One region of the Streptomyces sp. NPDC050388 genome, then DNA from elsewhere that is predicted to be linked to it. Evidence: riboswitches for the same ligand, from Rfam matches in the RefSeq annotation. Region 1 holds a riboswitch; the other holds the start of a gene.
The links. Region 1 has a riboswitch for glycine ahead of gcvT (glycine cleavage system aminomethyltransferase GcvT). Riboswitches for the same ligand answer to the same signal wherever they lie in the genome.
Positions count from the first base shown of each region.

Region 2: linked by a shared signal. The riboswitch ahead of gcvP (aminomethyl-transferring glycine dehydrogenase) and the one ahead of gcvT (glycine cleavage system aminomethyltransferase GcvT) in region 1 are both predicted to bind glycine.

Region 1 covers NZ_JBFAKH010000032.1:28,258-31,633, forward strand. The annotation lists gene gcvH (glycine cleavage system protein GcvH) at 1-44, opposite strand, end outside; gene gcvT (glycine cleavage system aminomethyltransferase GcvT) at 232-1,359, opposite strand; glycine riboswitch at 1,549-1,646, opposite strand; gene AB0I73_RS19940 (AAA family ATPase) at 1,864-2,529, shown strand; gene AB0I73_RS19945 (enhanced serine sensitivity protein SseB) at 2,612-3,376, shown strand, end outside.
Region 2 covers NZ_JBFAKH010000089.1:14,857-18,232, reverse strand. The annotation lists gene AB0I73_RS33850 (DNA polymerase IV) at 1-678, shown strand, start outside; gene AB0I73_RS33845 (PRC-barrel domain-containing protein) at 710-1,087, opposite strand; glycine riboswitch at 1,206-1,302, shown strand; gene gcvP (aminomethyl-transferring glycine dehydrogenase) at 1,475-3,376, shown strand, end outside.

The sequences.
Region 1 (3,376 bases):
CACTCGTGTTCCTTGCTGTAGCGGAGCTGCTGGGGGTTGCTCATGATCTGGATCCTCCTGTGTGCGAGGGACCGCCGGGATCGACGGCGACGAAAGGGGGTGAAAGAGGGGCGAAGGAGCCCGGGGGCCACGGGACCGGCCCGGCTGATGGCGGAAGCACGGGTGAGCGGGTGCGCCGCGCCCGGCCTCGGCCGGTACGGCCGGACGCGCGGCCCACGTCCTACGACGTCGTCACTTCTGCCGCTTGTAGAACGGCAGAGCCACGACCTCGTACGGCTCGTGGCTGCCACGGATGTCCACGCCCACGCCCGGGGTACCCGGCTCCGAGTGCGCCACGTCGACGTACGCCATCGCGATCGGCTTGCCCAGCGTCGGTGCGGGCGCGCCGGAGGTGACCTCGCCGATCACCTCGCCGCCGGCCACCACCGGGTACCCGGCGCGCGGGACCCGGCGGCCCTCGGCGACCAGGCCCACCAGGGCGCGGGGCGGGGTCCGCTCGGCACGGGCGGCGGCCTCGGCCAGGGCGGCGCGGCCCACGAAGTCGCCCTCCTTCTCGAACTTCACGACCCGGCCGAACCCGGCGTCGAACGGCGTCAGCGAGGCGCTCAGCTCATTGCCGTACAGCGGCATGCCGGCCTCCAGGCGCAGCGTGTCCCGGCAGGCCAGCCCGCACGGGACCAGCCCCACGGCCTCGCCCGCCCCGGTCAGCGCCTGCCACACCTCGACCGCGTGCTCCGGCGCGACGAACAGCTCGAAGCCGTCCTCGCCGGTGTAGCCGGTACGGGCGATGAGCGCGGGGACGCCGGCGACCGTGCCGGGCAGACCGGCGTAGTACTTCAGGCCGTCCAGGTCGGCATCGGTGAGGCCCTTGAGGATGCCGGCGGCCTCGGGGCCCTGCACGGCGATCAGCGCGTACGCGTCGCGGTCGTCGCGGACCTCGGCGTCGAAGCCCGCCGACCGCTCCACGAGGGCGTCCAGCACCACCTGGGCGTTGGAGGCGTTGGCGACGACCAGGTACTCGGGGGTCTCGGTCTCGCCGAGGCGGTAGACGATCAGGTCGTCCAGGATGCCGCCGTCCTCGCTGCAGATCATGGTGTAGCGGGCGCGGCCGGGCTTGACGGTCCCGATGTTGCCGATCAGGGCGTAGTCCAGGAACCGCGCCGCCTGCGGGCCGGTGACGGTGATCTCGCCCATGTGCGAGAGGTCGAAGAGGCCCGCCTTCGTGCGCACGGCGTTGTGCTCGTCGCGCTCGGAGCCGTAGCGCAGGGGCATGTCCCAGCCGGCGAAGTCGGTCATCGTGGCGCCGAGCGAACGATGCAGGGCGTCGAGCGCTGTCCGGCGGAGTTCGGTACTGCTCATCGGTCGGTCTCCCAGGGCGATGGGGTCCCCGCCGGCCGGGGCCGAGCACGGGGAGGGTGAGGACGTTCCTCCCCATCTGTCATCGGAACCTGAGAGGTTCGCCATGACCGTCCGCGCAGGGGACGTCACGGCTTGCACCTTGGGTGGAGCCGCCGGAAACTCGCACGGCGGCCCGCTTTTCAGATGTGCCTGGCCCGCGCGGTAACGGTGCCTGAGAGATTCAAGGGAGGGACTTGCTCCTTCGGCGCCCCGGCGAAACGTGCCAGGGACTCTCCCGCGCGGATTCAAACGGCCGGTATGCAGTTGGCGCGCTCATCATTGCACGCATCGTGAGGCTTCGGCAGGGGGACCTTTCCTTCGTACGCACAGGGTGTTCATGCCTGTACGGACGGCTGTGACAGGTCTGTATCGGGAAACGGACGGAATGAGGAGGCTCCGCCGTTACCGTCTCTTTACACTCGGCGGGGACGGTGCTCAGGCGCCTGCCCCAGGGGAGGACTCACGGTGAACAGGACCACGGCGTACGCCACCACGGGTGTCGCGCCGCCCGAGCAGCAGGCCCCTTCGGCCCGGGAGGCCCGCGGCGCGCGGCCGTCGCCCGTCGTCCGCGACCTGCGCGGGTGCGCCGGCCGCGGTCCGCACGCCCTGGTCTTCGGCCCCCGCGACCTCGTCGTGGTCACCGGACTGCCCGGCAGCGGCAAATCCACACTGATGCGGCGCGCGGTGCGCGGCACCCGTATCGACTCCCAGGACACCCGCGACCGCTGGGACCGCCGCATGCCGCGCCTCCTGCCGTACGCGGTGTACCGGCCCCTGGTCCGCCTCGACCACTACGCCGGGCTGCGCCGCGCCCTGCGCACCGGCGAGGGGGCCGTCGTGCACGACTGCGGTACCCACGCCTGGGTGCGCCGCTGGCTGGCCCGCGAGGCCCGCCGCCGGGGCGCGGGGCTGCATCTGCTGCTGCTCGACGTCTCCCCGGGGCAGGCGCTGGACGGGCAGCGTGAGCGCGGCCGCGGCGTCTCCCGGTACGCCTTCCTGCGGCACCGCACCGCCGTCGGCCGGGTGCTGCGGTCCGCGGAGCGCGGCGACCCGCCCGCGGGCTGCGGCTCGGCGGTCCTGATCGACCGGGACGCGGCGAACGCGCTGCGCCGCATCGACTTCACGGGCTGACGGCTGCACGGGCTGACGGCCCCGGCGCGGCAGCGGTTAGCCTTTTCAGCCACAGCAGTGGTTCCAGGCAGGCGGTAGGCAGATGGACTTCCCGGCGGGCTTCTCCGCGGACTTCCCGGCACAGACTCACCCCCATCCGCACGGAGGATGGCCCGGCAACGAGTTGGAGGAGGTGCTCTCCGCCTCCCTCGGCGTCCCCTCGGCGGACGGCCGGATCATCGAGGTGCTGGGCAGGAGCTTCGTCTGGGTCCCGCTGCCGAACGGCGGCGGTCCGCACAGCGGCCCGCTGGACCTGCCCACCCTGGAGATCGAGGGGCAGGCGTACGTCCCGGTCTTCAGCTCCGAGGAACAGTTCCGCCAGGTCGTGGGCACCCCCATGTCGTTCACCGTCGCGCCCGCGGTGGAGTTCGCGCGGGGTCTGCCGCCGCAGGCCGGGATCGCGGTGAACCCCGGTGGCGTGGTCGGCGTCCCGCTGCCGCCGCCCGCCGTGGCCGAACTGTGCCTGGCCGGACGAGGCCCACTGGACGGTCCGGCGGGCGGCGGCCGGGTCAAGCTGTTCGAGCCCGACTGGCAGGACGATCCGGTGGACTTCCTTGCCGCCGCGGGCGCGGAGTTCGAGTCGACCGGTGTCGTGAGCACCGCCCGCCGCTGCCTCGCCGAGATAGAGACCGCGGACCCGGTGCTGTTCGTCGGGGTCGAACTGTCCCAGTGGGAGGGCGATCTGCGGGTCCTGCCCGGCGACGCCCTGGGCCGGGCGCTGGGCCGTCGGCCGGTGAAGTGGCCCGTCAACCTGGTCCTCCTGGACGTGGCCCAGGACCCGGTCGGCCAATGGATGCGCGACCGCGTT
Region 2 (3,376 bases), on a different contig from region 1:
TATGACGTGGATATTCACGACCGGGTGCGGGTCGGTACGGAGGTGCGGCGGCTCGCCGATCGCTGTGTGCGCAGGCTGCGGGGAGCGGGGCTGGCGGGACGGACCATCGTGCTGAAGGTGCGGCGCTACGACTTCTCGACGCTCACCCGGTCCGAGACGCTGCGGGGGCCCACGGACGATCCGGCGGTGGTGCGCGAGGCGGCGGCACGGCTGCTGGAATCGGTCGACACGACAGGCGGAGTACGGCTGCTGGGCGTGGGGGTCAGCGGACTCGCGGACTACACCCAGGAGGACTTGTTCGCACAGGCGGCGGGGGACCGGGCGGAGGAGTCGCCGGGCGAGGAGGACCGGGTGACCGCACCCATGGGGGAAGAACAGCAGACGAGCACGGAGCGGCGCTGGCCGGCCGGGCACGACGTACGGCACACCGAGTACGGGCACGGGTGGGTGCAGGGCAGCGGCCTGGGCCGGGTCACGGTCCGGTTCGAGACGCCCGACTCGGCGGTGGGACGGGTGAAGACCTTCCGCACCGACGACCCGGCCCTGCAACCGGCGGATCCGCTGCCACTGGTGGATCCAAGCCCCGGGGAGGGCGAGAGACCGCGGGACGGCGCGGAGACGGGCGACGGCTCGGGGGCGAGTCCCGGTGTCGTGGGCCCGGGGCCCTCGCAGGCGTGAGTGGGCTTCGTGCTCCCGGCTCCGGGGGCCGTCAGGCCGGGCGGTCGTCGCGGTCGGCGAGCTTGCCGAAGTCGCGGTCCGGAAGCGGGGGAGGCGCGGAGACGTCCAGACCGTAGTGGTGGTAGAGCTGGAGCTCCTGCTCCGGGGAGAGGTGGCGGCCCACGCCGAAGTCGGGAGCGTCCTTGATCAGGGCGCGTTCGAAGGGTATGTGGAGGCTGCCGTCGATCAGCTCGCTCGGCTCCAGGGGGACGAAGGCGTCCCTGCTGAACAAGCCGGTGCGTATCGCCGCCCACTCGGGTACGCCGGTGGCGTCGTCGAGATAGACCTCGTCGATGGTGCCGATCCGGGTTCCGTTGCGGTCGAACGCCTTGCGGCCGATCAGGTTGCGCGGATCGATGTCGGTCTGCACGGGCCCTCCACTGGTCGCAATCCGCAATCACTCGTCAGCACTACGAAACGGCACAATTGGTCCGGCGGCCACTCGAAGGACCGGGGGTTGCCCTCGCTGGTACGCTGACAGCGGCTGCTGACCCCGTGCGGGAGAGTCCTCCGGACACCACCGGAGGGCGCCGAAGGAGCAAATCCTCCCCGGAAACTCTCAGGCCCACGTACCGCATGGACGAGGTCACTCTGGAAAGCAGGGCGGGTGTCGACGGCTCCCGCTCTCACCGACGGTGAAAGCCGGGCGCCCTGCGGCGGTCCGGTGAAGCTCTCAGGTTGAGATGACAGAGGGGGAGGCCGTCCGGGCACCCGCCATGGTGCCCCTCGAAGGTCGTCAGACCAGGAGGCCTCCGCAATGACCGCCCACCGCATTCCCCTCTCCGAGCTCGAACAGGGAACGCCCTTCGAGCAGCGCCACATCGGCCCCGACCACGAGGCCCGCGCCAAAATGCTCGCGCAGGTCGGCTACGGCTCGCTCGACGAGCTGACGGCTGCGGCGGTCCCGGATGTGATCAAGAACGCCGACGCGCTCGACCTGCCGGGCGCCCGGACCGAGCCCGAGGTACTGGCCGAGCTCCGGTCGCTGGCCGACCGCAACGAGGTGCTCGGCTCCATGATCGGGCTCGGGTACTACGGGACCTTCACGCCCCCCGTCATCCTGCGCAACGTGATGGAGAACCCCGCCTGGTACACGGCCTACACGCCGTACCAGCCGGAGATCTCGCAGGGGCGGCTCGAGGCACTGCTGAACTTCCAGACCATGGTCGCCGAACTGACCGGCCTGCCGACCTCCGGGGCCTCACTGCTCGACGAGGGCACGGCCGCCGCCGAGGCGATGGCGCTGTCGCGTCGCATGGGCAAGAACAAGAACGGTCTGTTCCTGGTCGACGCGGACGCACTGCCGCAGACGATCGCCGTGATCGAGACCCGTGCCGAGCCGACCGGTGTCGAGGTCGTCGTCGCCGACCTGAGCGAGGGCATCCCCGCCGAGATCGCCGAGCGCGGGATCAACGGCGTGCTGATCCAGTACCCGGGCGCCTCCGGAGCCGTACGCGACATCAAGCCGGTGATCGACCGGGCGCACGAGTTGGGCGCGCTGGTCACCGTCGCCGCCGATCTGCTCGCCCTCACGCTGCTGACGTCGCCCGGCGAACTCGGCGCGGACATCGCGGTTGGCACGACACAGCGCTTCGGTGTGCCCATGGGCTTCGGCGGGCCGCACGCCGGATACATGGCCGTGCACGAGAAGATGGCGCGCAGCCTGCCCGGACGGCTCGTCGGTGTCTCCGTCGACGCGGACGGCCACCAGGCCTACCGGCTCGCGCTCCAGACCCGTGAGCAGCACATCCGCCGTGAGAAGGCCACCAGCAACATCTGTACCGCTCAGGTGCTGCTCGCCGTGATGGCCGGGATGTACGCCGTCTACCACGGTCCCGAAGGACTGCGGACCATCGCGTGGCGCACCCACCGTTACGCGACCGTCCTCGCCGAAGGGCTCCGGGCCGGCGGCGTGGAGATCGTCCACAGCTCCTACTTCGACACGCTGACCGTGCGGGTCCCGGGCCGGGGTGCCGAGGTCGTCGCCGCCGCGCGGGACAACGGCGTCAACCTGCTCCTCGTCGACGCCGACCACGTCTCGATCGCCTGCGACGAGACCACCACACGGGCCCGGCTCGCCGCCGTGTGGAACGCCTTCGGGGTCGAGGCCGACGTCGAGAGCCTGGACGCGGCAGCGCCCGACACCCTGCCGGACGCCCTGCTGCGCACCGACGAGTACCTGACGCACCCCGTCTTCCACCAGCACCGCTCCGAGACCGCGATGCTGCGCTACCTGCGGCGGCTCGCCGACCGTGACTACGCGCTGGACCGCGGGATGATTCCGCTGGGCTCCTGCACCATGAAGCTCAACGCGACCACGGAGATGGAGCCGATCACCTGGCCCGAGTTCGGGCAGCTGCACCCCTTCGCGCCGGCCGAGCAGGCCCAGGGCTACCTCACGCTCATCCACGAACTGGAGGAGCGTCTCGCCGAGGTCACCGGCTACGACAAGGTGAGCCTCCAGCCCAACGCGGGTTCCCAGGGCGAACTGGCCGGGCTGCTCGCCGTGCGCGGCTACCACCGGGCCAACGGCGACGAGCAGCGCACCGTCTGCCTCATCCCGTCCTCCGCGCACGGCACCAACGCGGCCAGCGCCGTCATGGCCGGGATGAAGGTCGTCGTCGTGAAGACCGCCGAGGACGGCGAGGTCGACATCGAC